3 regions of the Rhizobium sp. SYY.PMSO genome follow, and region 3 is predicted to be linked to each of the others. Evidence: riboswitches for the same ligand, from Rfam matches in the RefSeq annotation. Region 3 holds a riboswitch; each other region holds the start of a gene.
The links. A riboswitch is a leader RNA that binds a small molecule or an ion and turns the genes downstream of it on or off. The one in region 3 is predicted to bind cobalamin.
Positions count from the first base shown of each region.

Region 1: linked by a shared signal. The riboswitch ahead of metE (5-methyltetrahydropteroyltriglutamate--homocysteine S-methyltransferase) and the one ahead of cobU (bifunctional adenosylcobinamide kinase/adenosylcobinamide-phosphate guanylyltransferase) in region 3 are both predicted to bind cobalamin.
Region 2: linked by a shared signal. The riboswitch ahead of fdhA (formaldehyde dehydrogenase, glutathione-independent) and the one ahead of cobU (bifunctional adenosylcobinamide kinase/adenosylcobinamide-phosphate guanylyltransferase) in region 3 are both predicted to bind cobalamin.

Region 1 covers NZ_CP177351.1:415,923-426,227, forward strand. Annotated here, with positions in the region: gene fhuB (Fe(3+)-hydroxamate ABC transporter permease FhuB) at 1-387, opposite strand, end outside; gene ACJJVH_RS28665 (ABC transporter substrate-binding protein) at 392-1,261, opposite strand; gene ACJJVH_RS28670 (TonB-dependent siderophore receptor) at 1,328-3,799, opposite strand; gene ACJJVH_RS28675 (FecR family protein) at 3,921-4,853, opposite strand; gene ACJJVH_RS28680 (sigma-70 family RNA polymerase sigma factor) at 4,954-5,463, opposite strand; gene ACJJVH_RS28685 (GNAT family N-acetyltransferase) at 5,629-6,189, opposite strand; gene ACJJVH_RS28690 (trans-sulfuration enzyme family protein) at 6,418-7,614, opposite strand; cobalamin riboswitch at 7,934-8,149, shown strand; gene metE (5-methyltetrahydropteroyltriglutamate--homocysteine S-methyltransferase) at 8,249-10,305, shown strand, end outside.
Region 2 covers NZ_CP177350.1:699,124-709,428, reverse strand. Annotated here, with positions in the region: gene ACJJVH_RS21685 (glycosyltransferase) at 1-177, opposite strand, end outside; gene ACJJVH_RS21680 (inorganic diphosphatase) at 532-1,134, shown strand; gene ACJJVH_RS21675 (hypothetical protein) at 1,328-1,927, opposite strand; gene ACJJVH_RS21670 (hypothetical protein) at 2,197-2,370, shown strand; gene fdhA (formaldehyde dehydrogenase, glutathione-independent) at 2,433-3,623, opposite strand; cobalamin riboswitch at 3,848-4,052, opposite strand; gene ACJJVH_RS21660 (beta-galactosidase) at 4,187-6,241, opposite strand; gene ACJJVH_RS21655 (aminotransferase class III-fold pyridoxal phosphate-dependent enzyme) at 6,346-9,381, opposite strand; gene ACJJVH_RS21650 (SDR family oxidoreductase) at 9,398-10,117, opposite strand; gene ACJJVH_RS21645 (amino acid ABC transporter permease) at 10,098-10,305, opposite strand, start outside.
Region 3 covers NZ_CP177349.1:1,631,900-1,642,204, reverse strand. Annotated here, with positions in the region: gene ACJJVH_RS07945 (quaternary amine ABC transporter ATP-binding protein) at 1-824, opposite strand, end outside; gene ACJJVH_RS07940 (ABC transporter permease) at 817-1,728, opposite strand; gene ACJJVH_RS07935 (ABC transporter substrate-binding protein) at 1,977-2,975, opposite strand; gene ACJJVH_RS07930 (hypothetical protein) at 3,795-3,938, opposite strand; gene ACJJVH_RS07925 (cobyric acid synthase) at 4,174-5,628, shown strand; gene ACJJVH_RS07920 (chloride channel protein) at 5,675-7,471, opposite strand; cobalamin riboswitch at 7,653-8,050, shown strand; gene cobU (bifunctional adenosylcobinamide kinase/adenosylcobinamide-phosphate guanylyltransferase) at 8,192-8,716, shown strand; gene cobW (cobalamin biosynthesis protein CobW) at 8,722-9,771, shown strand; gene cobN (cobaltochelatase subunit CobN) at 10,008-10,305, shown strand, end outside.

The DNA of each region.
Region 1 (10,305 bases), on a different replicon from region 3:
CGCAGCCGCGCCTCCGGCAAGAGCCGTCAATTCACGGCTCACGCCGAAAAGGCCCGGAAACAGGACCGTGCCGACTGTAAGCGCCAGATAAGCGCCCGCCGAGGTGCCGAGTGTTGCTGGCTCGGCCAATGGATTGCGTGCGATCTGCTGAAATACGACGCCCGCAAGAGCAAGGGCCATGCCGGCAAGAATGGCCGTGAGCGCCCGCGGCAACTGGCTGTAAAGGGCAACGAGCTGTCGAGGATCGGTGAAGTCGGGATGCGTGAGCGCGCGTTGCCACAGCGCAAGCGGCAGCTCCCGTTCGAGCCCGCATAACGACAGTGCCGCCGCCAGCACGATGAGGCCAATGGCTGGAATATGGCCTTTCAGAGCAAGGATCTGTCTCATCCGTTTACCTGTCGACGGCCGCGGCGATCGCGGCGGCAATTCTTGTGGCCGAGGGCAGGCCGCCATAAGCCCATAGCGAAGGCAGTGACACGGCTCGCTGGGCGCGGACTTGCGGCAGGTTTTGCCAGAAGAATCCGGATCTGATGGAGGCCACATCGACTTGGGGGAGGGCGAAATAAATCAGGATTGCCTCGGGAACGGCGGCGAAGGCTTCCAGCCCTACGACCGACAGTCCCCAGAAATCAGCCTTGCCCGTCCAGGCATTGCTGATGCCGATCCGATCCAGAACTCCCTGGACAAGACTACCCTTGCCGAAGACCGCCGCATGGTGTTCGTCCTGCAGTTGAACGACGAAGACCGGCCGCTGTGTCTTGCCCGCCAGGGACCGGCGCAGCTGCTGGAGAGCGGCCGCGGTCGTTCCGCGCAGCTCGGCCGCCTGCTCCTGCGCGGCCATCGCCTTACCAAGCAGCGACGTCGCCTGTTCGGCCATGGCAAGGGGCTCGTCCTCAGTCCCGTAGATCGTAAATGTGTGCACCGGGGCAAAGCGCTCGAGTGACGAGCGCATATAGGCCTGGGCCGAGTTGATTACGATCAGGCTTGGCTTGAGCGCGTAAAGCGCCTCGGCATTCGGCGCCAGCCGCAGCCCGACATCGACTGTTTCGAGCCGCGCGCATTGTGCATCGGCAACAACCTTGTTGTAGGCGTCGCGCTCGGCCAGACCCGTTGGCGGACTGGCCATGGCGATCATCGTTTCCGCCGCGCCCCAGTCGAGGGCGACGACGCGCTGGCTTGCGGCGAGACCAGCGCCGTTGAAAAGGCAGGCAAGTGCCCCGCCGCCGGCAAGCTTCAGCACGCTGCGCCGGCTGGCTGCCACGACACGGCGCCCGGTCTCTTTTCCGGCTTCGGCACCTTCCTGCTCCGGGACACCGTGCAACGCGGCTTACCAGCGATAACTCAAGGTCGCCAGCACGGTCCGGCCGGTGCCGTATTGGCAGGCGGCGGCGCTCTGGCAATAGGCGACATAGTTTCGGTTGAAGAGATTGCGCCCCGTCACCGCCAGCTGAAGTCCCTGCAGCTTCGGATTTCTGGCGCCGAAATCATACTTCACCGACGCGTCGAACAAGGTGTAGCTCGGCACCTTGGACGGCGTGTTCTCGTAGCCGCTCAATCCCCAGACGTTGTTGTTGGTGCCATAGGTCCAACCGACATAGCGTATGCCGCCGCCGAGGCTGAGGCCGGCGAGAGGCCCGTTGTCGAAGGTGTAGTTCCCCCATAGCGACGCAGCATTGCTGGGGATTCCGGACGGATGCTTGCCGACGTCGATGTTGTAAGCCGAATCCGTCTCGTTGGCTTTCGTCACGACATTGTCCAGATAGGTATAGGCGGCGACGAGATCGAGATTGTCGGTGAGGCTCGCATGCAGTTCCAGTTCGGCTCCGCGCGAGCGGATTTCGCCGCTCTGGACACTGAAGTTGGCATGGATGGGATCGGCCGTCAGGACGTTCTGTTGCGTCAGGTTGAAGAGGGAGACGGTCGCAAAGCTGTTGAAGCCAGTCGGCTGATATTTCAGGCCGACTTCGTATTGCTCGCCTTTGGTCGGTTTGAATGCGGCTCCGGAATAGCTCTGGCCGATCTGCGGCTGGAAGGAGGTCGCATAGCTGGCATAGGGCGCCAGACCATTGTCGAAGAGGTAGACGAGGCCCGCCCGCCAGGTAAAGGCACGGTCGGATTGCCTGGTGTCCGTATCGTTGATCCGGTCGTAATCACGGGAGTTCGTCCAGTCCTGGCGGCCTGACACCATGAAGCGCCAGTTCTCGAAACTGATCTGATCCTGGCCATAGGCGCCGAGCTGGTTCATGACGGCATCGTCGCTGCCCGTGGCGGCCGGCCTGGCGATATCGGCACCATAGTTCGGGTCATAGGCATCCAGGCCCGGAGTGGTGAAGAAATTCGAACCGTAGAGTTCCCGGTAATTGACGCGCTGGTAGTCGAGGCCGACGATCGCCTTGTGCGAAAGCGCGCCTGTATCGAAATCGGCCTCGACCTGATTGTCAGTCGTAAGCTGGCCGAGACTTTCGTCATTGAAGAAGGAGTAGCGGTTAAGCGTCCGGCCGTCGGCCGCAAACCCGTTGGCAAAGACGTTCTGAAGATCGTCCTTGAGGTGAGTGTAACGGAGATTGGAGCGTATCGTCCATGTGTCGTCGAACCGGTGCTCGAACTGATAGCCGATATTGTATTCCTCGCGCGAGTGACGATCAAATCCGGGTTCTCCGGGATTAAGCGAGGAGGAAATCCTGCCGTTCGGATTGGCAAGCACGGTGCCGAGCGCCGGCACGAAATTATAATAGCCTGCCTCCGGATCATCCTGGTAGCTGGACAGCAACGTCAGCGTGGTGTCCGCATCGGGTTGCCAGGTAAATGCAGGGGCAATGGAAAATCGGCGTTCCTTGGTGCCGTCGACCTGTGTGTCGCTGTTCCGGAAGGTGCCGGTCAGACGATAGAGGAATGCATCGGTGGATGGCGCGGGGCCGCCGAAATCGAAGGCCGTTCCGGCATAGTTGTGGCTGCCGACAGTCGCCTGCACCTCGCCGAAAGCATCCTGTGTCGGCTTCTTGCTGACGAGATTGACGATTCCGCCGGGATAGGTCTGTCCGTAGAGCACCGACGCGGGGCCGTGCAGTATCTCGATGCGGTCGAGATCGTAGGGCTCGTAGGATGGCAGGTTGTAGGCAATGTTGGGCAGACGCAGGCCGTCGAGATATTTTTCCATCTGGAAGCCCCGGCCGGTCAAATACTCGAAGCCGGACATGTTGACGCCACGCTGCTCGGCGACGACGCCGGAACTGTAGCTGAGCGCCTGAGCAACGCTTTGAGCGCCCTGGGCATCCATCTGCTTGCGCGTGACGACGGAAATGGCCTGCGGCGTCTCGATGATCGGCGTATTCGTCTTTGTTCCAGCAGCGCTCTGCGTCGCCACATAGCCAACCGTGCCGTCGCCGCTTCCATGGACGGTGATCGGCGCCAGCGCGGTCGCCCCGTCGCTGGTGTCCGCCGCATCCCCGCCGGCACCTGCACTGATGGTCACTTTGGTCGCGCCGGTAAACCGGAAGCTCAGTCCCGTACCGGCCAGCAGCCTTGTGAGCGCGGCTTGAGGCGAGAGCTTGCCTCTCACGCCGGCCGTGCGCAGCCCGCTCGTGATCGACGCATTGTAGAGGACCTGGATGCCGCTGGAGGCGCCAAAACTGGTCAGTGCGCCGTCGAGGCTGCCCGCGGCGATGGAGTAGCTTGTCGTCGTCTGCGCGCAGGCGATAGTGGCCGACGCAAGAACGGCGACGAGGGCGGTGCCGCCCGGAAGGCTGTGAAAACGATTGAAAAGTCGCGCCCGTCCGAGCCAATAGGTAAACTGCAACATGTAACGCCCTCAATGCGATCAGCCGCGCAAACTCTCCCGCGGCACCCATTGAAGAAAACGATCACAAATCGCGAACCCGAAATTCAATTCAGGTTTTTCGCGGATTTTTTTGCAGATAATTTTAAAGGAGCACGACAACGCTGCCGGGCAGGCTGACGGGCCGTGCATGCAGCGTGGCCTCAAGATGCGACAATACCTCTTCCGGCCGGTCGAGGTGGAAGACACCCGAGATGCGCCTTGCCTGCAAGGAGCTGTTGGCGACAATGATCTTGCCACGGCGATGCCGGTTGAGATCCGAGACGACGTCCGCGACCGTACGGTTCTTGAACACCAGCAGTCCGTTGCGCCAGGCGGCAGAGGTGGCAATGTCCGCCTTGGTCTTTTCACTCAGGCCGTCTGCCGAATAGTTGACGGCTTCTCCCTGGATCAGGTCGTCACGCCCACGACATTCGACACCGACATGGCCGCGCAAACACTCCACGGAGACCTCGTCCGTTGCGAGGCTGACGGCAAAGGATGCATCCGAACCCATCGTCCGTCCGTTTGCCGCCGAGACGGTGAACGGCCGCGCAGAATCATGCGCGACGTCGAAGACCGCGGCGCCCGCGACAAGGCTTGCCTGCCGCTCTGTTTGCGAGAAGCGCACAGACAATGCCGTGCCGCCATCGAGCGCCGCAGTCGACCCGTCGGGCATGCGGATGGTGCGTTGTTCGCCGATCGCGGTCGTGTAGTCGGCAAGCAGCATGCCCATCGAAGGAATGATGCCAAGCTCCATCAGGCAGAATGCAGCGCCGGCCGAACCAGCCGCGAGGCTGCCTGCGGCCAGGAACCGCCGTCTCGTGACGGCGGCGCGGGGCCGCGCCAGCTGCGTTTTCAGCGCCGGCCCAAGCCTGTTCCAGGTCTGCGCCGCGTCCTGGAACGCGCTTTCATGTGCCGGGCTTTGCGCGCGCCAGCGCTTAAGAGCATTCGCATCCGCAACCGTCGCGTCGCCGGATGTCAGCCGGACGATCCAGGTCGTCGCTTCCTTTTTCAGAGCGTCGATATCCTGGTCCAAATCCCGATCCCTTGCCAAAATGAATTCATGGATGCGCGTACATCCCATGCTATTAACGCTTGAAAATTGAAAAGTCGAAAGGCCGCGCCGGTCCGGTCGCTCAAATTCTGTTCTTGTCGTCCAGCCGCCGACGGCAATAGTCGCAAGCCTTGCGGATTTCCAGTTCGACGGTACGGACCGAAAGGTCGAATTCCTTGGCGATTTCGGCATGGGGGCGCTGCTGCAGCCGGCTGGCGGTCAACATCTGCCTTTGGCGCGCCGGAAGTTCGTTGATGATTTCCATCAGGCAACGAAGCTGATCGCGATCCTGGGCGGTCTTTTCCGGCCCCGCTCGCTGGTCGGCAACCTCCAGCAGATCGGCCACCTCGCGCTTCCCGAGCCGGCGGCTCTCCGCTCTGCCGTGATCGAGCGCAAGGGTGCGTGCAATGCGCATGAGATAGGGGATAGGAGCCGCAATGGCTGCCGCGCCGTTCCTGGCGAGCTTGATCCAGGCTTCCTGAAACAGATCGTCGACGTCTTCGCGGGATTTCGTTTTCGAGCGCAGATAGCGGCGCAGTTGGGTCTCATGACCAGAAAAGATCGCCAACAGTTCATCGTTGTGGTCTGTCATGAAGAGGTCCCGAGCGACGCCTCGTCCGCGTCGCGACAGCAATAGTATGCGCAGGTCGGGCTGGCAATAGTGGATTATTATAATCCAGTTTCTGGCGGTTTCGGACGGGCGATGACATGCGCGTCACGCCCAGATGGGGCTCGGCGGCTTTCGGCAACCTGCCGGCTACAAGAGCTTTTCAAAGTCGACGCTCGTATCCATGCCGGTCTTGGAGGGATAGGAAAAACTGCCGAAGTCGCTGTAGCCGCACTTTTTCCAGAAGCTCAGTGCCTTTGGCGCTTGGGCATCGGCATGCAGATAAGCGACGTCATATTCCAAGCTCAAGGCATCCCGCTCCAGACGGGTTGCGATTTGAGAGCCCAGGCCTGCTCCTCGAAAATCCGGATCGAGATAGACCCGAACGATCTGGCAAATTTCCGCGTCATCGCTATAGCGCTTGGCGATCCTTTGGCCTGTCGAAGGTTTACGCTTCAGGTCGTAGACGCCTCCGGTCGCTATGATCGCCCCGGAACCGTCGCGGACATGATAGAACGAGCCACGGTTTTCCCGAGAGAACCAGTTGCCGTCGCCATCGAGCAAAAGGGAATCGAGATCGGCGTGCCACTCCTTCGTATAATCAATGCCATAGAAATCCTTGATGATCTTAAGACAGAACTCCCGGATTTCAGAGGCAACATCTGTTCCACGGGCGGATTCGTCTCGAAGATTTTGAAACTGAAATTCCATGCTCCTCAACCCGTTCAGATGGGGAATTCAGGCTGGATGAGCGGTTCCGCATTTCACGGAATCGCTCTATCTCTTTGTTTTCACGCAATTCCGGACGGAAAATCATTGCGCTCTTTTGATCGGCGGTGCCATTCAGCCGCCGGCATCGAGGCGCTTCGGAGCCGTCGACCGCTTTTTTGAAGACGCCAAATCGGAAAAGGCGAAGGCGGCCGACATCCGCAAATTTGCCTAGGATTGGATCTTGAGCGCCTGCACCAAATCCTGCTCGAGATCGACCGGGTCTTCGAGGCCGATGGAAAGCCGGATGAGCTGCGGGCCGATTCCGGTTGCGGACCTTCGGTCTTCCGGAACGGCTGCATGTGTCAGCGATGCCGGGTGCTGGATGAGGCTCTCGACGCTTCCGAGGCTGACGGCGAAGCGGAAATAGCGGGTTGCCGTCAGCACGCGTTCCACGCGGACGATATCGCCCGCGAGCTCGATGGAAATGACGCAGCCGAAGTTGAACATCTGCCGGGCTGCCAGCGCATGCTGCGGATGGCTTTCCAAACCGGGATACACGACCCGGTCGAGACGCAATTCATCGGCTCGCCGCTGCAGGCTGGTGGCGAGCGACAGGGCCGAGGCGGATTGCCGCGCGCTGCGGATTTCCAGCGTCTTCAGTGAGCGGTGAAGCAGGGCGCAGTCCGTCGGCGACATCACCGCGCCGAGAGCGTTCTGCAGATACTTTATCCGCTCGGCAAGCCCTGCCGGCGCGGTGGCGGAAACAGCGACGACACCGCCCAGAAGATCGGAGTGGCCGTTGAGCATCTTCGTTGCCGAGTGCACGACGACATGGATACCGTGCTCGATCGGACGCTGGCCCGCGGGCGAGGAAAACGTGCTGTCGCAGACGGTGATTGCATTCACCTCGTTGCCGATCCGGGCAACGGCGGACAGGTCCACGATACGCAGCGTCGGGTTGGACGGCGTTTCGAACCAGAGCAGGCTCGGCCGATGCGCCGCGACTGCCTGCTTCAGGGCGTCGATGTCCGAGAAATCGACGAAATTTATCCTGTGGCCCGCCGTCACCGGCCTGACGTCTGCCAGCAGCCGGTAGACGCCGCCGTAGAGGTCGTGATGCGCCAGGATCGAGGAGCCGGCCGGCAAAGCCTCAAGCAATGTCGCCGCGGCCGAGAGGCCGCTCGGGAAGACGTGAGCGGTCTCCGCACCTTCGAGATCTGCGAGGCAAAGCTCCAGCATGTTGCGTGTCGGGTTGCCGCTGCGGGAATAGTCGAACCCTTTGCTGCGGCCGATGCCGTCCTGAACGAAGGTCGTTGCATGATAGACGGGGGGAATGACGGCGCCGGTCAAGGGATCGGGTTCCTGCCCGACATGGACGGCGCGGGTCGCGAAGGCCGCCTGATTGCGATTAAGCTCGTTTGCCACATTATTCCTTTCGATTTTGCCGAACGGCTGCAGCCTGAATCGCGGCCAATAACGACAATCATGTCCCGGAAGACCGAAATGACACTGACTTCTTACAAGTTCATGAGCAAGCCGAATTATCCATGCATGAACTGGGACGGCGAGGCGGAGATGCGAACCTGCGTCGGGGTCTTGCCGTAGATGCTCCTGAAGGACCCGGGTAAATGTACCGTGCTTGAAAAGCCAATCTCCATCGCGATATCGATGATGGATAAGAAAATATTCCTGACATAAATATATAAAGATTTATTTATGCCACTTGACTTTGGCGCTCCGTTGGTAAGAATCCGCGTGTCATGGTTCTCTGGGGCAGCTTGTCTGCCTTGGAGCTAAGAGGGAATCCGGTGAGCCGAGAAATCGGTTATTCCGGGGCTGCCCCCGCAACTGTAAACGGCGAGCCGCTGTCCACGACGTCACTGAGGCGACCAGCCTTGGGAAGACGGACAAAGGCGATAACCCGTGAGCCAGGAGACCTGCCAGGACAAGATAACGTCCACGGGCGGGGTGTCCCGGTGGTTGCTGCGACGGTTCCGAAAGGACCGTATTTGCACGCGTCCGCTTTACCCATGCCCCCTCAAACCAATGGGGTATGACAGTGTCACAGAACAACATTGCAGTAGCATCGCTCGGCTTTCCGAGAATCGGCCGGCATCGCGAGCTGAAATTCGCGCTTGAAGGCTTCTGGTCCGGCAAGATCGCAGAATCCGAATTACTTGAGACGGCCAGGAAGCTTCGGGCTGAAAACTGGTCTCTCCAGCGCGACTGCGGGATCACGCGCATCCCTTCCAACGATTTCTCCTTCTACGACCATGTGCTCGATACGGCCGTGATGGTAGGTGCCATCCCGTCCGTCTACGGCTGGACGGGCGGCGACGTCCTGCTGTCAACCTACTTCGCCATGGCGCGCGGCAGCCAGGGCGACGGTCATGCCGATTGCGGCCATACGCATCATGGTCACGGCGTGCCGGCGCTCGAAATGACCAAGTGGTTCGACACGAACTACCACTACATGGTGCCCGAAGTTTCCGAGGAGCAGGAATTCACGCTGACCTCGCAGAAGCCCCTCGACCATTTCCTGGAAGCCAGGGCGCTGGGCATTCACACCCGCCCGGTCGTGCTGGGGCCTGTTACCTTCCTGAAGCTCGCCAAGGCGCGCTCGGCAATCTTCAAGCCGCTGGATCTGCTGCCGAAACTGCTGCCGGTCTATGAAGAGCTGCTGCGCCGTCTCGCCGCTGCGGGTGCCGACTGGGTGCAGATCGATGAGCCGATCTCCGTCCTCGACCTGACCGAGGGCGAGCGTCACGCGCTTTCCGTCACCTACAAGACCCTGACGCAGGCCGTGCCGGAACTGAAGATCATGCTGGCGACCTATTTCGGCGGCCTGGCAGATAATCTTGCCGCCGTTGCCGCCCTGCCGGTCGCCGGTCTGCATGTCGATCTGCTGCGGGCTCCGGAGCAGCTCGACGATGTCTTGAAGGCCGTTCGCAAGGATCAGGTCCTGTCGCTCGGCGTTATCGACGGACGCAACATCTGGCGGGCCGACCTTGCCTCGATCCTCAACCGCCTTCAGCCGGTCGTGGCTGCCCGCGGCGGCGGCGGAGTGGAAGTGGCGACCTCGTGCTCGCTGCTCCATGTGCCGATCGATCTCGAGCTTGAGACGGCGCTCGATGCCGAGTTGAAGAGCTGGCTGGCATTCGCGACGCAGAAGCTCTCGGAGCTCTCCATTCTGGGTCGCGGTCTTTCCGAGGGCAAGGCTGCCGTCGCTGCCGAAGTCGACGCGGCCTCCAGAGCCATCGCCGCACGCGCCTCTTCCCCGAAAGTTACCGATCCGCTGGTGCGGGGTCGCATCGCCGGCATCGATGCGGGCATGAGGCAGCGCAAAAGCGCGTTTGCGGTGCGGCGCGCAGCACAGGCGGAAGCGATCAGGCTACCGCTCTTCCCGACGACGACGATCGGCTCCTTCCCTCAGACGCCGGAGGTTCGCAAGGTCCGTTCGGCGCATGCCAAGGGTACGCTGAGCTATGTCGACTACGAAGCTTTCCTGCGCAAGGAAACGGAGGCAACCATTCGCTGGCAGGAGGAAATCGGCCTCGACGTGCTGGTTCATGGCGAGTTCGAGCGCAACGACATGGTGCAGTATTTCGGCGAGCAGCTCTCGGGCTTCGCCTTCACCCAGCATGCCTGGGTGCAGAGCTATGGCTCTCGCTATGTCCGTCCGCCGATCATCTTCGGCGACGTTTCCAGGCCGAACCCGATGACGGTCCGCTGGTGGCAGTATTCGCAGTCGCTCACGGACAAGCCCGTCAAAGGCATGCTCACCGGTCCCGTCACGATTCTCAACTGGTCGTTCGTGCGTGACGATATTCCGCGCAGCGAGACGTGCCGGCAGATCGCGCTGGCCATCCGCGACGAGGTCAACGATCTCGAAGCCGCGGGCGCCAAGATGATCCAGATCGATGAAGCGGCCCTTCGCGAAGGCCTTCCGCTTCGCCACAAGGATTGGAAAACCTATCTCGATTGGGCGGTTGAAAGCTTCCGCATTTGCTCGAGCGGCGTCGACGATAAGACCCAGATTCACACGCATATGTGCTACTCCGAGTTCAATCAGATCATCGACGCCATCGCTGCGATGGATGCCGACGTTATTTCCAT
Region 2 (10,305 bases), on a different replicon from region 3:
CCCATAGGAGGCAACGACGTCGGCGGTTGCATCCGTCGATGCATCGTCGACAACGATGACTTCGGCGTCGCCGTAGCTTTGCTCCAGTGCGCTGTCGATGCTGCGCTTCAGGAAGTGTGCGTAGTTGTAGTTTGCAATAACGATGGAAACCGGAATACGGTCTTGAATGGAATACATCGCATTGAACCTCGCAGATATGCTTTGGTCGCGGCGAACCTTCTCATCAGGTCCTTGTGATTGAACTCGCTGCCGACAGGAGTGCGTTGCAACGCACGAGATAGCGCATCGAAAATAGTCGGGCAGCGGCTGCATGGATCATGCCGATCCGTCTTACCCTACCGAGCCTCGTCAGTTTTATGGCTTTTGAATGACCGGCTCCCATGATGTGAATGCCGGCCTTCATCGCTCCCGATGATGATCTCCCTCTGCGGGAAAGCCCGGCCATTCCCTGTGCATTCATCGATATATGTCACAAGCCCGTAACACCCCTTGATTAGGGCGATATTGTTCAACCTTGACGCGGGGGCGTGTATGAAAAAGCTTATTTCCATCGTTGCACTGACGATCCTGTCCGGCACCGTTGCCTCGGCTGCCGACTATGTATCCTATATCGACTATCCTCAGCCGAAGGACGAAAGCCGGGAATTCTACACCGCTATCGAGATCCCGGCCGGCAGCTTCACCAAATATGAGATCGACGCCAAGACCGGTCATATCGTCGTCGACCGGTTCCAGTCGATGCCGGTCGCCTATCCGGCGAACTATGGTTCCATCACCAGTTCGCTCGGCGGTGACGGCGATCCGCTCGACGCCATCGTCTATACGCGCGAACCGATCGTTCCGGGCGCTATCGTTCGCGTGCGGGCAATCGGCGTGCTGAAGATGATCGATGGCGGCGAAGTCGACGACAAGATCGTCGCAGTACCGACGACGAAGATCGACCCGACCTACGACAGCATCAGGGAAATCTCCGATCTTCCCAAGGTCGAGCAGGACCGTCTGCAGGCGTTCTTCCGCGTCTACAAGCAGCTTCCCGATGCCCGCAAGATCGTCGAGGTCGGCGGTTTCGAGAGTGCGGAAAAAGCCCGGAGCGAAGTTGCCTCCGCCATCAAGGCGTATAGCGAGAAAAAGTGAGATCGACCGAAAGGAGCGGCAAATGCCGCTCCGATCCGTTCGCTTCAGCGTAGCTGACGCCGAATTCGCGTCTCACCGTATCCGGTTTGCTTCGCCGCGACCTGGGCACTGCCAAAAACAGGTTTGGTGAAGCGACCCTTGCAACCATTCAGCAATGAGGAAATGAAGCCCGCCGAAGCGGGCTTCATCGTATTTACTCAGCTGCGTCTGCAGCCTTCGGCTTGCGGGTGCGCTTCGGCTTTGCCGCTTCTGCGGCTGCCGGCGCCGGAGTTGCTGCGGGAGCAGCCTTTGCCCGGGTGGCCTTCGGCGCAGCCTTGCCGCCTGCAGACTTGGCCGCGGTGGACTTGGCTGCTGCCGGCTTCGCTGCTGCAGGCTTGGCTTTCGCCTTGCTCTTCGAGCTAACTGTATCGTCTCCGGTCTTCGCCGCATTCAGAAGCGCGACACGACGCCGGCGGTTCTGCTCGAGAGCCTGCTGAAAGCCGACATCATTCTCAGCATGATAGGCGAGATCGTCGAGAAACTCTGCCACATCCTTGACAGCTTCGACGACGACATAGCTCAACCCATGACCGGCATTGACGGAGTCACGACCGACGGTGACGCCAAAGCCGCCGGGGACGCGCTGGAACCAGGTGGAGCGCCACTTCTTGAAGCCGGCTGCATCGCGCTCATACTCTTCCAGATATGCTTTCTGTTCGGCTACTCTTGCACGAAAGGTATCGACGACATTCCGTGCACCAGCCTTCGGCTTATCGGCCTTCTTCGAAGACCACTTATCAAGAAAGTTTGCCATTTGTCTTTTCTCTTCAGGTTAGCGTTCCTTGCCAGGCCGCCGTTGCTCAGGAAGCGATGACGGAGCTCCTCCATAGGGATGCCCGTATAAATGTAAAGGATAGATGTATAATGGCAACACCATCCGTTATTATCTGTAATAATTCGTCTTCCCGGCCGTACCGTAGCCGCTCCGGGATGCCATGGGAATGTAAATTTGTGGTTCAAATCATGAGGAAGGGCAGCGCCGTCTGCTGAACCGAGAAACCTTATTTCCGATCAGGATCTCGAATGTCGACGGACAACTGCCTCCACGGATATCTGCTTGCGATCAGCGACGGCACTGCCGGAATCTGCATGATCGGTGCTACTGATCTGACTTCGGCATCTGCATTTGCCGCCTCTTTGTTGTCCGGCAAACTCATCGCTGTTTGCCCAAACGATACCGGGAGCGAAGATATGTAATTCCGCTCCCGGTCTATGCTCACCTCAACGTCGATCTGCGATCGCGTGAGGTTCGTTTCTCCCTATGCTGCCTTCAACAGATCGCCATGCGGGTCGAGAACGAACTTCGTTGCCGCACCTTGATCGAAGCTTTCATAGCCTTGCGCCGCATCTTCGAGTGAAATGATCCTGGCGTTGACGATGTCAGCGATCGGTAGCCTGTCATGCAGGATAGCCTGCATCAGTTGCCGGTTGTACTTCAAAACCGGTGTCTGCCCGGTATGGAAGGATTGCGCCTTCGCCCAGCCGAGACCGAAGCGCAGAGACAGGCTGCCATGCTGGGCCGCGGCATCCGCTGCGCCCGGATCTTCCGTCACGTACAATCCGGGTATGCCGATCGACCCTGCTGCGCGGGTGATCTCCATCATCTGATTAAGCACGATTGCCGGCTGCTCGCCGCCGGAATGACCGCGCGCCTCGAAACCCACGGCATCGATTGCGCTGTCCACCTCGTTGGTGCCGACAACCTGCGCAATCATGTCGCCGAGACGATCGCTCTTGGAAAGATCGATAGGTTCGAAACCGACTTTGGCTGCATGCGCGAGGCGGTCCTTGTTGAAGTCGCCGATCATGACGACGGCAGCGCCCAGGATGCGGGCGGAGGCGGCAGCCGCCAGGCCGACCGGGCCGGCACCTGCGACATAGACGGTGGACCCCACGCCGACTCCCGCGCGGACCGCACCGTGAAAGCCGGTCGGCAGAATATCCGACAGCATGGTGAGATCGCGGATCTTGGCCATGGCCTTGTCGCGGTCGGGAAACTTCAGCAGGTTGAAATCCGCGTAGGGCACCGTGACGTAGCGCGCCTGACCGCCGATCCATCCGCCCATGTCGACATAGCCATAGGCGCCGCCGGCCCGCGACGGATTCACCGTAAGGCAGACGCCCGTGTCCTGCGATTTGCAGCAGCGGCAGCGACCGCAGGCGACGTTGAACGGAACCGAGACGATATCGCCGACATCGAGCATCTCGACGTCGATGCCCTTTTCGATGACCTGTCCGGTTATCTCATGCCCGAGCACGAGACCCGGCATGGCGGTCGTGCGGCCGCGCACCATATGCTGGTCGGAGCCGCAGATATTCGTGGAAATCACTTTCAGGATTACGCCATGCTCGATGCGGCGGCCATCCGGCGCCTCCAGTTTCGGATCGTCGATATCGCGAACCTCGACCTTGCCGGGTCGCATATAGACGACGCCTCTGTTCCCTGTCATGCCATCTCCTCCTTGATAGTACGCTTGATCATCGTCGCCCGGAATCCCGGGCATCTTCGGATCGGCCCGCTCCTCAACGGGCTGAACAGCAGCGAAATCAGTCCCGCGCCCGCAACTTCGGCGGCGGCCGGGCCGGCGCATGCATGACTGTTACGAAAGCTGCGAGATTGGAACCGGACCGCTTCAAGATGCCCGCATTCGCCTCCCGATCACCCGCCGTGATCAATCAAGCCTGCCGTCAAGGCTGGTTTCCGGGCTTCGGACCTGTCCGTTCGGACGCTCCCGACCACCTTCCCGGCAATTTTGCCAGTGGCATCGGTCGACAGCATTCGGTCCGCTACCGTTGCGGGGGCAGCACCGGCCTGCGACCGGTTTCCCAATTATCCCTCGGCACGATTTGCCAATGGCACCTTGAACACGGTCAGAAGATCATGCCCGGCGCCATGGCGCGCACAGGAAAACGACATCGGCGCCCTACAGGACGACATCGGACGTTTTGTCGATATTACCATAAGAATACCGTCGCACCGCGAACGGCAGGACGAGCCTGCCGTCGAGGCGCGTCACTCGGCCGTAGCGCCCTTGTCCCCATCGAGCCAGACGGCCACGCCGACAGGCGCAAGCTCACGGTTGCCGATGAGAAATTTGGCATCCCGCGCCGCGGGTACGGCCGCCACCGCGCTTCCATAGTTGAATGCGAAGTGCAGCCTTCCGCGCCGCGCAAGGCGAAGATCGCCGAGATCAGGCAGGCCGTTCACGCCAGCCCAGGCAAACGTGTCGCCCATCAGCTTCAGCAGGAATTCGTCGCGCGGCAGCGTGGCACAATAGCGCGCGACATCGTTGCCGATGACGGCGGGCGAACCCGGCCGATAGTCTCCCTGGAACGTCGCCAGCACCGTTTCCGTGGTCCGGACCGTTTCCCGCCATGTGGAGGTCTCGTGGCTCGAATTGCCATAGAGAACAGTCTCGGACTGGAACGGCGGCAAGGACTCGACGCGCGTGACGCGGAAATCCAGGAGGTCGCCAAGCACGCCCGGCGGCAGATCGGCGGGAATGTGCATATCGCGGGTCTTGCTGCCGCTGCGAGGCCCGAACAGCGCCTTGGCGCCGGAAGCCTTGAGGCGCGCAATGAAATCCGGTTCCGGGATGACGAGATCCGGCGCCAGTATCAGCTTGTATCCTTCCAGATCGGAATGCTGGCCGATGACATCGATATCCACGCCGAGACGCGAGACGGCGGAATACCAGTCGAGCGCGATGGCGGAGGCGGCATAGTCGCGGCCCTGCGGCAACGCGCGGGTGGCAAAGCGCGATTCGTAATCGAGCAGCAACGCAACGTCAGCCCTGCCGCGCGCCTCGCCCTTCGGCAACAGCTTCATCTCGGCAATGACCTGCGCGACTTCCCGGTAGCCCTGATCCTCGTCGCTGTTCGGCAGGAGAAGACCGGCGTGGAATTGCTCCTGCGCGAACGGCGCCTGCCGCCAGCGGAAATAGGACACCATGTCGATGCCGTGGGCATAGGCGAGCCACGTCCACAAGCGCACCATGCCATCGGCCGGAGACTGGTTGTGCGAGGCCCAGTTCACCGGCCCCGGCTGCTGCTCCATGACCCAGGCGCGGCCGCGGCCGACTGCCCGGTAGAGATCGTGATTGAAGGCCGTTTGATCGGGATCGCCGACGCGTAGATAGCGCCGCTTCTCCTCGGCGCTCAGCCGCCCGTTCATGAGCCCGCCCATGGGATAAACGTCCCACGAGGCGATATCGATGTCTTCGCCGACCTTGTAGTGATCGAAATCGGTGTTCTGCGACATGAAATTATGCGTGACCGGCCGACCCGGTGAGTGGCGGCGGATGATGTCGACCTGCGCCTTGTTGAAGCTCTTCACCTGATCCGACGAGAAGCGGAAATAGTCGACAAGATGGGTCGGGCTCGGCTCCTCCACGAGATTGTTGGGCAGATCCACCTCGTCGAAGCCGTTGTAATGCATGCTCCAGAATGTGGTGCCCCAGGCGCGGTTCAGCTCCTCGATCGTGTCGTATCGCGCGGCCAGCCATTCGCGGAAAGCGTGGAGAGCGGCTCGCGAGTAGCTGTGAATCGTGTCGTGATCGCCATACTCGTTATCGGTCTGCCAGGCATGCACGAAGGGATGCCCGCCATAGCGCTGCGCCACCGCCTCGGTGATGCGCGCGGCCTCCAGGCGATAGCGCTGGCTCGAAAAGCAATAGTGGCGGCGCGCGCCGAACTTGCGAACGGCACCGCGCGCGTCGACAGGGAGAATATCCGGATAACGATCCACCAGCCACTTCGGAGGCGCCGCCGTCGGCGTGCCGATGATGACCTTCAACCCCGCCTTGCCGAGTACGTCGATCGCGTCATCGAACCAGTCCCATTGAAAGACACCGGATTTCGGCTCGATATGCGACCAGGCGAATTCGCCGATGCGCACCCAGGCAAGCCCCAGCTCCACCATGCGCGCGGCATCTTCCTCCCATTTCGTCCGTGGCCATTGCTCCGGATAATAGCAGACGCCAAGCTCCAGCATGCCAGCATCCTGCCGGCTGGGATCGAAATTGTTCTGTCTGGCGAGCGGCTTGTGCACTGTCTTGTCCTTTTTCATTCAAGTCGCCGAACGTCGGGCATCACCCTTGTCGCAGTCGAAATTTAAACGTTTATACCGCCGCCGAAATCGTCGCGGCGTGATCGCTGCTCTGGATCGGAGGGTTAGCGAGGAGGCAAACGAGACAGGGTGTCGTCGAGCCCGTCGAGGAACCGGTCGCAATCCTCGGCGCTGAACGGGGCCGGCGGCTTCACCTTCAGCACGTTATGATGCGGCCCCTCGCTGCTGAGCAGGATGTGATGCCTGCGCTTCATCTCGGCGATCACGAAATCCAGCTCCGCTGCGGCAGGCTCCAGCGTCTCGCGATCGCGCACGAGCTCGACGCCGTTGAAGAGACCGTGACCACGCACGTCGCCGATGATCTCATGGCGCGCAGCAAGCGCGCGCACGCCATCCATCAACCGGTCGCCGATGACGCGGCAATGATGCATCAGCCGCTCGTCGCGGATGACGTCGAGAACGGCAAGGCCGATCTCGGCGGAAACCGGATTGCCGCCGAAAGTGTTGAAATACTCCATGCCATTGGCAAAGGCCGCCGCGATCGCTTCCGTCGTCACGACGGCAGCCATCGGATGGCCGTTGCCGATCGGCTTGCCCATCGTGACGATATCGGGCACCACACCCTGCAATTCGTGAGCCCACATGTGGCTGCCGACGCGGCCGAACCCGACCTGCACTTCGTCGGCCAGGCAAAGACCGCCCGCCGCCCGGACATGGGCATAGGCTTCCTTGAGATAATCGGCCGGGAGCGTCAGCTGGCCGCCGGTCCCGAGGATACCCTCGCTGAAGAACAACGCCGGACGCCGGCCTTCCACCGCCAAAGCCGCAACCTGATCGCGCACGTCCTCGGCATATTTGCGGCCGGCCTCCGCATCGCCGTAGCGGAACCTGCCGCGATAAAGATCAGGCATCTCCGCAACGCGCACATGCCGCGGCCGCCCTTCCCCGCCCTTGCCGGCGAACTTGTAGGGACTGACGTCGATCAGGCTCGACAGATGTCCATGATAGGCGTGGTCGACGGTGATGATGTCACGGTTGCCGGTATAGGCACGCGCCAGCCGGATCGCGAGGTCGTTCGCCTCGCTGCCCGAATTGACGAAGAAGCAGACGTTAAGCGGATCGGGCAAGAGGTTTGCCAGGCGACGGGAGTATTCGACGAGCGAGTCGTGCAGATAGCGCGAGTTGGTATTGAGTTTGGCGATCTGCGCCTGCGCTACCTTCACCACCCGGGGATGGCAATGGCCGACATGGCAGACGTTGTTGACCATATCGAGCCAGCGGGTGCCTTCCTCGTCGATGAGATAGGCCCCTTCGCCGCCGACGATCTTCAGCGGCGTTGCGGAATAGGCGATACTGAGCGAACGGCCGATCCGCCGGTGACGCTCGCGCACCAGAAAATCCTTGTCGCGCGCAACGATGACCGAAGCGGGCGTGGAAAAGCCGAACACCACGCTCGGGTCGGGACTGATGGCCCGCCAGACCTGCCATTTATCGCCCACCCCGACACCGTGCATCCGTGCGCCGAGGCCGAGATGGTCGGTGACGATCTGGAAGTGCAGATGTGGCGACCAGTTGCCGTTTTCAGAGGCCTCGCCAAGGCTGCAGAAAGCCTCGCCTCCCGCGACAGCCTGCCCTACCGCCAGCCTGGCAACGCTCTGGCGCGAAAGATGGCCGTAGAGCGTCCAGAAGATGTCTCCCTCCTCCGTGCGATGTTCCAGCATGACCGTGGGGCCGAAACCGAACTCGACCGCATCGTCGTGAATGAAGGCGACCGCACCGGCAAAGGGTGCATGAACGGATTCATGCGCCGGGGCAAAAACATCGATGCCGAGATGGATCGTCCGGCGCTGCCCGGCGGTCGGCGTCTCGTAGGCATCGCCCTTGTAGATGATGCGATCCTCTGCATAGAGGCCGATGGCGAAATCGGCTCCGGCCTGGGCCACGCGCTCTTCGATCAGCCGTTCGGCCCCGTCGGCATCGAGCGTCGTCCACGCCCCGGCATCCGGTCCGGCCGCCGTCAGATCGAGCGCAAGCACCTTCGGCTTGGCAAGCGACGGCTTGAGAACTCTCGCAAAGTCATGAGCATTCCTTTCCAGCCAGCGCTCGATGCGAACGCCATGCGGGACCGGCTCGAAGCCGCAGGCATCGCGGATGCGGGCAACCGCCAAAGAGCGGTTCTCGCGCTGCAAGCGTTGCAATTCGCGCCAGACATCCTCCTGGCTGACCAGCAGATAGGTGTTTTCCGGATTGTCGCGGATCTGCTTTGCCGCCATGCACATGCTGACCGCGTAGCGCGTGCAGGTCAGATCGAAGATGAGCTCCGCTTCGGTGTCGCTGACAGGATTGACCGCGTGATAGGCGCCGGCAAGACATGCGATCGCATCCACCGGATCATCCGCGCCGATCAGCGCATAGGCACCGGCGACGGCGATCTCGACGACGCGCCATGTCTCGACCACGTCGCCGAAATCGAGCAGGCCGCTGACCGTGCCGGCTTCATCCAGCAGAACGTTATAATCGTTGGCGTCGTTGTGAATGACCTGACGCGGGCATTGTCTCAGCCGCGGCAGCACCTCATCGACGAAGCGTTCGAGAACCGCTCTGACGACCGCCCGCTTGTCCGCATCGGTAATGAAGGCGAGGTTTTCCAGATGCATGTCGGCACGGCCGATATCCCAGGCATAGGAGCGCGTGGCGCCCGGATGGCTGAAGCTTTCGAGACTGCGATCCATCTCGCCCAGCAGCCGGCCAAGCGTGACGACACTTTGCCTGCCGCGTGCCGGCGACTTCGACCAGACGCTGCCGTTCAGCCAGGTCAACAGGCGTGCCGTACGCCGACCGCGCAACTCGGCGGCAATTGCCGTAGAACCGTTTTTGTCCGGAAGAGCGCGCGAAATCGGAAGCTCCGGGGCGGCATGAGCGAGGTGATCGAGCACGGCGATCTGCATGGCAAGGTCGTCCGCATCGCCCGGAGCGTGCAGCTTGAGCAGGAAACGCGTTCCGTCCTCAGCCTCGATGCAATAATTGAGGTCATGCTCGCCGGGCAGCGCGATAATCCTGCCCGAGATGCCGTAGCTATCGCGGAGAAGCGCGTCGATTGCTTCGCTCTCGCTGGCACCCTGCCTGTTCGCGTCGGTCATTGCCCCGCCCTTTCCCTTACCAAGATACAGTCTTGCCGTCGTAGGCCCGGAAACTGCCGGTGACGGCCATCGTCGTCTTGTCGATCAGGGCCTTCAACCCTTGCGCACTTTGCGCGATATCGACGACGGCATCCGGCCCGCCCATGTCCGTACGGACCCAGCCCGGATGGAGCGAGATGACGGCGATGCCGTCACGCTGAAAATCCTGCGCGAGCTTCACCGTCGCCATGTTCAACGCCGCCTTCGAGCACCGATAGGCATAATCGCCGTCATCGTCATCGACGGTGCCTTCCGCGAGCGAACCGGCGCGGCTGCCGATATTGACCACGAGCTTGCGTCGGCCCGCGAGGAGATTGGGCCGGAGCGCCCGCGCGATCAGCAACGGCGCCAGCGCATTGATGCGCATGACCTCCAAGAAATCATCGGCAGCGAGCGAGTCCAGACCGCCTGTGTCGCCACGAATGGCGGCATTGTTGATAACGATATCGATCGCCTCGCCTTCGAGAGCTTTGCCGAGCGCCTTGATCGACGCGGCATCTCCCACATCGAGAAAATAGGGCAGCATGGAAGCCTTCGGCTCCGGCGGCATCTGGCGCATGCATGCCATCACGCGCCAGCCCGCTTGGGCATAGAGCGAGGCGAGCGCATGGCCGAGGCCGCGCGACGCGCCGGTCACAAGGACCGTGCCGGCGGTCGTGTACGACCCTGCGGAACGATCAGCGATGCTTGACGTCATACTTCTTCTCGACGAGGCTAACGAAGCTTGCGGCGGCAAGCGTCAGCAGGATGTAGAGAACCGCTGCGGAGTTATACGGCGCAAACGGCAGGAAGCTCGCCGACTGGAACTCGCGCATGCGCTGCGTGATGTCGCGGATCGACAGGATCGACAGCAGCGAGGTGTCCTTCAGTATGGCGATGAGTTCG
Region 3 (10,305 bases):
ATGACGCGGCCGCGATTCACCTCCTTGACGAAGGCGGTGATATAATCGTCGGCCGGCTGAAGCACGATCTGCTGGCCGGTTCCCTGCTGCACGACCTTGCCGTCGCGCAGGATCGCGATCTTGTCGCCGAGACGCAGCGCCTCGTCGAGATCGTGGGTGATGAAGACGACCGTCTTCTTCAGTTCCTTCTGCAGATCGAGCAATACGGTCTGCATATCCACGCGGATCAGCGGATCGAGTGCCGAATAGGCTTCGTCCATCAACAGGATGTCGGCGTCGTTGGTGAGTGCGCGGGCAAGCCCGACGCGCTGCTGCATGCCGCCCGAAAGCTGGTTCGGATAGTGTCTTTCGAAGCCTTTGAGGCCGACGCGCTCGATCCAGTATTGACCTTTCTTCTCGCTTTCGGCGCGGGGCACGCCCTGGATATCCAGCCCGTAAATCGTGTTCTCTATCACCGTGCGGTGCGGCAGCAGGGCGAATTTCTGGAACACCATCGCCGTCTTGTGGCGGCGGAATTCGCGCAGGTCGTTTTCGCTCATCTTGCAGACGTCGACACCGTCGTAGAGGACTTCGCCGACGGTCGGTTCGATCAGCCGGTTGATGTGGCGGATGAGCGTCGACTTGCCGGAGCCGGAGAGGCCCATGACGACGGTGATGGCACCGGCCGGCATGTCGATGCTGATGTCCTGCAGACCGAGTACATGCCCGTGCGTTTCATTGAGCTCGGCCTTACCCATGCCGTTTTTGACCTGCTCGACATAGTCGCGTCCGCGGCGGCCAAAAATCTTGTAGAGGTTCTTTATCTGGATCGCGTGACTAGCCATGAATGACCTCCGAGTGCTTCTGGAGCCGTCTGCCATAGGCCTGGCTCGTCCGGTCGAAAATGATGGCGATGGCGACCAGCGCGAAACCGTTGAGGAAACCGACGGTAAAGAACTGGTTGTTGATCGCCTGCAGGGTGTTCTTGCCCAGTCCGCCGACGCCGACCATGGAGGCGACGACGACCATGGCGAGCGACATCATGATCGTCTGGTTGATGCCGGCCATGATGGTGGGCAGAGCAAGGGGAATCTGCACGTTGAACAGCTTCTGCCGATGCGACGACCCGAAGGCATCGGCGGCTTCGAGCACTTCCTTGTCCACCAGGCGGATGCCGAGATTTGTCAGGCGGATCATCGGAGGGACGGCGTAGATGACGACGGCGATCAGGCCGGGAACCTTCCCGATGCCGAAAATCACGACGACGGGAATAAGATAGACGAAGCTCGGCATCGTCTGCATCACATCGAGAATCGGATTGACGATCGACTGCATACGGTCGGAGCGCGCCATGAATATGCCGATCGGCAGGCCGATGATAATGGCGATGAGCGTACAGACCGTCACCATGGCGAGCGTTACCATCGTGTCGGTCCAGAGGCCGAAGACGCCGATGAGAAGCATGGAGATCGCGGTGCCGGCGACAATCTTCAGGTTGCGGCTGGCGGCATAGACGACGAGCATCATGGCTATCAGTATGATGAACCAGGGCGTATTGGTGAAAATCCATTCCAGGTAGTTCAGAAACCATTGCAGAGGCTGCACGATGGCGTCGATGAGGTTGCCGTAGGCGCGCACCGACGCCCTGAAGCCGTCGTCGATATTCTTGCGCGCAAGGCGTATGAGCGATTCATCTATTGCCGGAAAGTTGCAGAGCACATTCGGCAGGATCGTACACTGGATAGCCATGTATTTCCCCTTCTTAGTCCGGTTCTGTCCTGGTCCGGGCGTGTGGCCTTCACACTCGGATGGTCTAGCAGCACTGCGACCGGTTCTTCAGGCTGCCCCTGAATTCTTACTACATCCGCGCTCGCCGATCTGCACTCGTTGCGACCTTGCGCCGCGTCGCCCTGTCGGTATGAGCGTCATCTCCCTTGCGGCTTGCGAATGTGAAATCGGCGGCGGGCACAGGCCCGCCGCCGATTCCGCAGCATGGATTAGAGCGAAGCCTTGACCTTGGTGGCAACGTCCGGAGAAACCCACTTGGTCCACATGTCGGGGTAGGTCTTGAGGAAGTACTTGGCGCCGTCCTCGTTGGTGCCCTGATTGTCGGTCATCCAGGCGAGAACCTTGCCGACGGTCGCGTTATCCCACTTGCGGGTCTTCATATAGTCCATGGCGATGCCGGCCTTGTCGGCGAAGGCCTTGGTCACGACGGTATAGACGTCCGAAACCGGATAGGAGTTCACCTTCGGGTTGGCGCAATCCTGAATCGCGGTGCAGGCGTCCCATTCCTTCTTGTCGTGGGGCACGTCGAAGCTCAGGCGAACCATGTCGTATTTGCCGAGGATGGCGGTCGGCGCCCAGTAGTAGCCGAGCCAGCCGATCTTCTTTTCGAAGGCGTTGGCGATGGAACCGTCGAGGCCGGCGGCGGAACCGGTATCGACCAGCGTGAAGCCGAGCTTGTCTGCGCCGAGGGCCTTGTACAGGTTGGTCGTGGAGATCTGGCAGTTCCAGCCCGCCGGGCAGTCATAGACAGCGCCCTTGGACGGATCCTCGGGGGCCGGGAAGAGCTCTGGATGCTTCAGCGCGTCCTGAACGGTCTTGATGTCGGGATGGGCGTCGGCGAGGTATTTCGGAATCCACCAGCCTTCGACGCCGCCGTCGCTCAGAAGCGGCGCGGCCTCGATCAGACGGCCTTCGGATACGGCCTTGTCGAGCGCGGTGCGCACGGCGTTGACCCAGAGTTCCGGCGCGACGTCCGGCTCGCCCTTTTCGTCCATGGAGGTGAATGTCGGCTGCGTGTCGCCCGTCACCAGGGTAACGTTGCAGCCGTAGCCATTCTGCAGAATGATCTTGTCGACCTGGGCGGCCACGCCTGCGGATGCCCAGTTCATTTCAGCAATCGATACGTTGCCGCAATCCGCAGCATGCGCCGAGCCAGCCAATGCATAGGCGCCGAAGGCGAAGATGGCTGAAGCGAGAAGCTTCTTCATTTGATATCGTCTCCCAATTTTTCGTTACGTTGTGGAAATCGACTCCCAATGTTTTCGATGTTTGCCGATCCCAGTCAGCGTGGTCCAACCACAACCGTTTAACGCCGCTGACGACGCCGGTACGGTCCCCTTTGCTGCTGTCGTGCACTTGGTCTTTTTGCGACCGCGGAATCTTGTCCCGGCCGGATGTTCTCTGCATCGACGACGGGCAGCCTAAGGATTTGAATGAAGAAATCAACAGCCCGGCGGCCGGCTGGAGTTATCGTGCCTCTTGGAGAAGCCGATATAAGCGCCTGAATTAGCCTATTTTCTGCTATTCACGGCTGCAAAATGGGCAAGCCGCGGCTTCGATCGAGCTTTTGGATACCGGCGAAGTCACATGCGGCCGAAATCCCGCGTCCCTGAAAGACGTTTTTTGTTTCATTTGCGTCGTTTGCGATTTCTCAACGCAAAGAGGAAAATTTTCAAAAAATTTTCGGATTCACTCTAATTTAAGCACTTAATAACCCTCCGGTAACGATGTCGGTTTATCAATCGACGCGTGGCGGGGGACATACCGCTGCTTCCCTGGATCAGGTAGTGCGTACCGGGGAAAGCGAACCTTGCGGTGTACGTGCAGGGAAGCCGGCGTTTTTGGCAAACCGCGTCGATCTCGGGATCGCGCGGTTTTCGCATTTAAAGGGTCCCGTTTCGAAACGATCCGGGGCCGGCGCGGCACGCAGGCTCAAATTTTCAATTTTCGATGGGCATCCAGAATAAAGCCGCCGGCGCTGTCGCGTGGCGGCTTCTCATGTATCGGACGGGTGGCTTGACGCGATCTCAGCCGGCATTATACGTGCGGATGAAGCCGATCATGCCGAAGCGTGTGTCCAGCTGCTGCAGGCGGCTCTCGGGACGATACGTCGGAACCTTGCCGTTCCAGGCGATCTGGATGGAATTCTGTCTGTTGAAGATGAAGAGCATTGGGGTATCCTCAGAGCCGGATCGGCCCGTTTCGTTGTATGTTTTCGCGCTGGAGATAATCCTCTTCCGCGGAACTAACAATGGACGGAATCGTCATCCGGTGTCGCAAATAGAGCATGATTGAAAGTGATGTATTTTTGTATCGTCACGGCCGTTTCCGGCGGTTGAAGATCGCGGCGAAATCAAGGCGAAGCTCCGCGTTTTCAGTGGCTGCAGCCTATCGAGGTGGTGGGGAATGACAAAGGCGATCATGCTGCAGGGGACCGGCTCCGATGTCGGAAAAACGGTATTGGTCGCCGGACTGTGCCGTCTGTTCGCCAACCGGGGCGTGCGCGTTCGTCCGTTCAAGCCGCAGAACATGTCCAACAATGCTGCCGTTGCCGAGGACGGGGGCGAGATTGGCCGGGCGCAATGGCTGCAGTCGCTGGCGGCGCGCGTGCCGTCGTCCGTGCATATGAACCCGGTGCTTTTGAAGCCGCAGTCGGAGACGGGTAGCCAGATTATCGTGCAGGGCAAGGTCTGGGGCCATGCCAAGGGACGGGATTATCAGGCACTCAAGCCGCAATTGCTCGGCGCGGTGCTGGAAAGCTTCGCCGCGATGCGCGCGGGAACCGATCTCGTCATCGTGGAGGGAGCTGGGTCCCCCGCCGAGATCAATCTGCGGCGGGGCGATATCGCCAATATGGGTTTTGCGACACGCGCCAACGTGCCCGTGGTGCTGGTCGGGGACATAGACCGCGGCGGCGTGATCGCGTCGCTGGTCGGCACCTATCATATCCTGCCGGAGGAAGACCGGCGGATGATCCGCGGCTACATCATCAACAAGTTTCGCGGCGATGTCTCGCTCTTCGGTGAGGGCATAGAGGCTGTCGGCGGCTTTACGGGCTGGCAGTGCCACGGCGTCGTGCCGTGGCTGAAGGCAGCGGCCCGCCTGCCGGCTGAGGATTCCGTCGTCCTGGAGCGGCTTGCGCGCGGCTCCACCGGTGCGTTGAAGGTTGCCGTGCCGGTGCTGTCGCGCATCGCCAATTTCGACGACCTAGATCCGTTGAGGGCGGAGCCCGACGTCGATCTCGTCTTCGTCCGGGCGGGCGAGCGCTTGCCGGCCGACGCAGGACTTGTGGTGCTGCCGGGCTCCAAGTCGACGATCGGTGATCTTCTCGATCTGCGCGGCCAGGGATGGGATCACGACATCGCCGCGCATGTGCGCAGGGGCGGCCGTGTCATCGGCATCTGCGGCGGCTACCAGATGCTCGGCCGCATGGTCCACGATCCACTCGGCATCGAGGGATCGCTCACCGAGACGCCCGGATTGGGTCTTCTGGACATCGAGACGGAGATGGCGCCGGAAAAGACGGTGCGCAACAGCCTTGCCGTATCGAAGGAATATGACGTGCCGCTCTCCGGCTACGAGATCCATCTCGGCGTGACGCGCGGCGCCGACTGCGAACGGCCCTCGACCGTCATCGACGGCCGCCCCGACGGAGCGGTGTCGCCGGACGGCCGCGTCATGGGCACATATCTGCACGGGCTGTTCGGCAGCGACGCCTATCGGGCAAGGCTGCTCGCAAGCTTTGGTCTGGCCGGCGAGCGCACGGACTACCGCGCCGGTGTCGACACGGCGCTGGACGACATCGCGGCCGAATTGGAAAGCGTGCTCGATCCGGCCTGGCTCGACAGCCTGGTCCGGTAAAGCGTGTCGACCAGGGATGCGCGGCGCTCTTGCGCAGCCGAGCCCTTCAGAGCTCGCCCGAGACTTCGCGGCGTCGACGGTCGAGTTCTTCGCTGTAGCGGCGCAGCGTATAGCTTTCCGTCAGCAGGCCGATCACCTTGCGCTCGATCAGGTCGTTGACCACGACGAGCGCTTCGCTTTTGGTCTGGTCGAACATGGCGGCGGCCTGCTTGGCGTTCATCTGCGGCTGCAGGAATTCATTGCGATGCCGGATGAAGTCGGAAAGTCCGTGTTCCTCGTCGTCCTTTTCCACGGGGCTCGCGTAGATGTCTGGCACGAGAACCATTCCGGAATATTTCTCGTTCTGATCGACCAGGATGACGCGCTGGGCCGAGCCGATCGGAAAGTTCCGGCGAAACTCCTCGATGCTCATGCCGACGCTTGCAGTGTGCACGTCGGGGCGCATCATGCGGGCGACGGTAAGGCTGCGGATCCAGCCGACGTCGTGGGCGCTGCGGATGCTTTCCCCGCGCAGATGGAAGCGCCATGTGGCGAAGGAGTAGCCGAAGGTCGTGCGGACCACGAGCGACGAGGTGATGACGGCCGCCAGCACCAGCGCCGTGATCGGAAAGTCGCCGGTGATTTCGAGCGCCAGGAACGTCATGGTCAGCGGGCCGCCGATGATGGCGACGGCCAGCGAACTCATGCCGACCACGGCATAGACGACCGGTGTCAGCGTGGCGTGATCGAGATACGGGGCGCAATAGGCGAAGATCTTGCCGAGCAGCGCGCCCATGAACAACGACGCGAAGAACAGGCCGCCCCTGAAGCCGGAGCCGATCGATACCGCGGAGGCCAGCGATTTCAGAATGAAGAGGCCGACCAGCGCCCCCAGCGTTGCATTTGTCGACAGGTTGAGATGCAGCGCGCCGTGACCCGCGGACAGAACCTGCGGCGAAATCAGCGCCAGCATCCCGACGACGAGGCCGCCCAGCGCGGGACGGAAGGCCGGTGCGATCGAACTCTTGCGTGCGAGCTCTTCGACCCAGGCGACGCCCTGCATGATCAGGATGCCGATGCCGGCACAGAAGGCGCCGAGCAGGACGGCCGGAAGATAGTCCGCCGGAACGATCGCGCCGAAATGATCGATGTCGATGGCGAAATCGTCGCCGGCGAGCAACCTTGCGATCATCGTCGATATCAGTGCCGAAACGACGACCGGCGTCAGGGTCAGGATGGAATAGCTGCCGATAATGAGCTCGAAGGCATAGAAGGCGCCGGTGAGCGGTGCGTTGAATGCGGCGGCAATGGCGCCGGCTGCGCCGCAGCCGACGAGCATGCGCAGGTCCGCCCGGCGCATCTGCATCTTGTAGCCGAACTTCGAGGCGATGCCGGCGGCAAGCTGCGTATAGCCTGCCTCGAGCCCGACCGAGGCGCCGAATCCGTTCGAAATCAGGTTTTGCACGGCGACCAGCATGCTGTCGGTGAGCGACATGCGGCCGCCATGCAGCGCGTTGGCTTCGATCGGGTCGACCATCGGCTTCTTGCGCGTGCGCGACAATATATAGAGCAGGATGCCGAGGATGATGCCGCCCGCTATGGGCGCTATCAGCAGCACGGATTTGTCGGGAATCGCCACCGCCGCCGAGCTCAGGCGTTCGTAGTCAGTGATGCCGTAGATGATGCTGTGGAGCTTGCGCGAGATGAAGCTCATCGTGGTCACGGCGCAACCGGAGGCTACCCCCACCAGCGCGCCGGCGAAAACAAGTCCCAATTCGCCACGGCGCAGCAATGCTCTGAACCGACCGAGGTCGAATAGGGCCGAGAAGACGCCGAGGCGGCGCGGTTGGAATTTCTGCAACATGGGAAACGGACGATACGTTTTTACTCGAATGTGAGGACTTATCCTCTATAAACTCCTAACATCAAAGAAATACGGCAAAAAAGCCGCCGATTTTGCAGGAATATTTTGCCTGTTTCGCAATCAGGACGATGGGCGTCGCATCCATGCCCTTGATTGACTTGAAGGAAGTGAAAGCCTAATCATTGCCGGCATAACGAATGGTTCCCGAGCGGCGATCTGCCGCATGGGATGAAAAGGGAATGTGAAGGGACGGACCCAATCCGGGCGTTCTCATCACAGCCGACCCCGCGACTGTAGAGCGGTCAGGGTCTTTCGTTCGGTTTGAATGGCATTCCGCCGGTGGTTCGCATGGGGCGAACGGGCGGGACGGCGTCAAGCCGGAAAAGCCACTGGCGGGGCATCATGATCAGCCGGGGCAGGACGCCTCTCATTCTACGAATCGTCCGCCTTTTCATGATGCATTGCCGGGAAGGCGAGGAAGATCCGCTGGCGCACGTCGGGGGCGACCGGTTTCGGTTCGCCCCCGTCGCGGCGCTTTATCCGCGAGCCAGGAGACCTGCCACGCGTGCCGGGCGCAGAGCCTGTTCCAGGAACGTGAGTTCCGCTGCCAGCACGGAGGTTGTCATGGCACAAGACGAGTTTTCGGCGGGGAGGCGCCTGTTTTTCGGTTTCAGCTCCGCGCTGCCGGCCTGCGCAGTTGCGCGGGAGCGGGAATAGCGCATGTCCTCTTTGACTTCCCGGGCTGTTTTCGTCCTCGGCGGGGCGCGTTCCGGCAAATCCGGATTCGCCGAATCCCTCATTTCGGATAGCGGTCTCGAACGCCATTATGTGGCGACCGGGCAGGCGTGGGACGATGAGATGCGCGAGCGCATCGCGCAGCACCGCGCCGACCGCGGCGAACTATGGCAGACGCATGAGGAGCCGCTGGATATCGTGTCGCGACTGACCGCGATCGATGCCGAAGGGCGCGCCGTGCTGGTGGACTGCCTGACGCTCTGGGTGACCAATCTGATGATGGCGGAACGGAATATGGCGGCGGAGTTTGCCGCCTTGACCGCCTTTCTGCCGACGGCGCGATCGCGGCTCGTTCTCGTATCCAACGAAGTCGGCCTCGGAATCGTGCCGGAAAATCGCATGGCGCGCGAGTTTCGCGATCATGCCGGCCGCCTGCACCAGATGGTCGCGGCGGCGAGTGCCGAAGTTTATTTTATCGCAGCGGGCTTGCCGCTGAAAATGAAGGGTTGATCCACATGAACCAGGAAAAGATTCCCGCCACCGTCATTACCGGCTTCCTGGGAGCCGGCAAGACGACGATGATCCGCAACCTCCTGCAGAATGCCGGCGGCAAGAAGATCGCGCTGATCATTAACGAGTTCGGCGATCTCGGCGTCGATGGCGACGTGCTCAAAGGCTGCGGCGCGGAGAACTGCACCGAGGACGATATCATCGAGCTGACCAACGGCTGCATCTGCTGCACCGTCGCCGACGATTTCATTCCGACCATGACGAAGCTTCTGGAGCGCGATGCCCGTCCGGATCATATCGTCATCGAAACGTCGGGCCTTGCGCTGCCGCAGCCGCTGGTCGCCGCCTTCAACTGGCCCGATATCCGCACGCACGTTACCGTCGATGGCGTCATCACCGTGGTCGACAGCGCGGCCGTTGCCGCCGGCCGCTTTGCCGACGATCACGACGCCGTGGAGGCTCGCCGCGTCGAGGACGATTCGCTCGACCATGAAAGCCCGATCGAGGAACTGTTCGAGGATCAGCTGACCTGCGCCGATCTGATCGTGCTCAACAAGACCGACCTGATCGATGTCGACGGTCTCGGCCGCGTCCGCGCCGAGGTCGCCTCACGTACCGCCCGCAAGCCGACGATCATCGAAGCGAAGAACGGCGATGTTCCTGCCGCCGTCCTGCTTGGCCTCGGCATCGGCACGGAAGGCGATATCGTCAATCGCAAGTCGCATCACGAGCTCGAGCATGAAGACGGCACGCCGCACGATCACGACGAATTCGACAGCTTCGTCGTCGAGCTCGGCCCGGTTGCCGACCCGGCAGCCTTCGTCGAGGCGCTGAAGGGCGTGATCGCGGAACACGATGTCCTGCGCCTCAAGGGCTTTGTCGACGTGCCCGGCAAGCCAATGCGCCTACAGGTGCAGGCCGTCGGCAGCCGCATCGACACCTATTTCGATCGTGCCTGGACGCCGGGCGAAGCACGGGCGACCCGGCTCGTGGTGATCGGCCTGCATGAGATGGACGAGACGATCGTGCGCAAGGCAATCGAGGCGCTGGTCTGATCGATGCTGAGCCTTTGCCGTGCGATACCCCCCTCTGTCGCTTTCGCGTCATCTCCCCCACAGGGGGGGAGATTGGGAGCTCGTGGCTTCATCGTCCTCAAACAACTCACCTCTGAAGTTTCAGGAGGTTTGGGGAATGGAGCGTGTAAGGCATTGCTTGGAATGATCTCCTCCCCTGCGGGGGAGATGTCACGACGTGACAGAGGGGGGTATGCAGCTGCGTACTCTGAGGTCCAATGCACCTCCTTCTAGCTCAAAAAGGAACGATCAGCGACGGCGAGGAGGCAATCGACCTTGGCCAGTCGCCCGGCGATATCCTCTTTCTGTCTGCCGCCGATACCGAGCTTGCGGCTGTTGCCGCAGCGCACGGCGAAGGCGGCCGTTCCCTTCGGCTTGCGAGCCTGATGAGCCTAAAGCATCCGATGTCCGTCGATACCTATATCGACAGGACGGCCCGGCATGCGAAGCTCATCATCGTGCGGGCGCTCGGAGGAGCGAGCTATTTTCACTATGCACTGGAGGCGCTGCATGCCT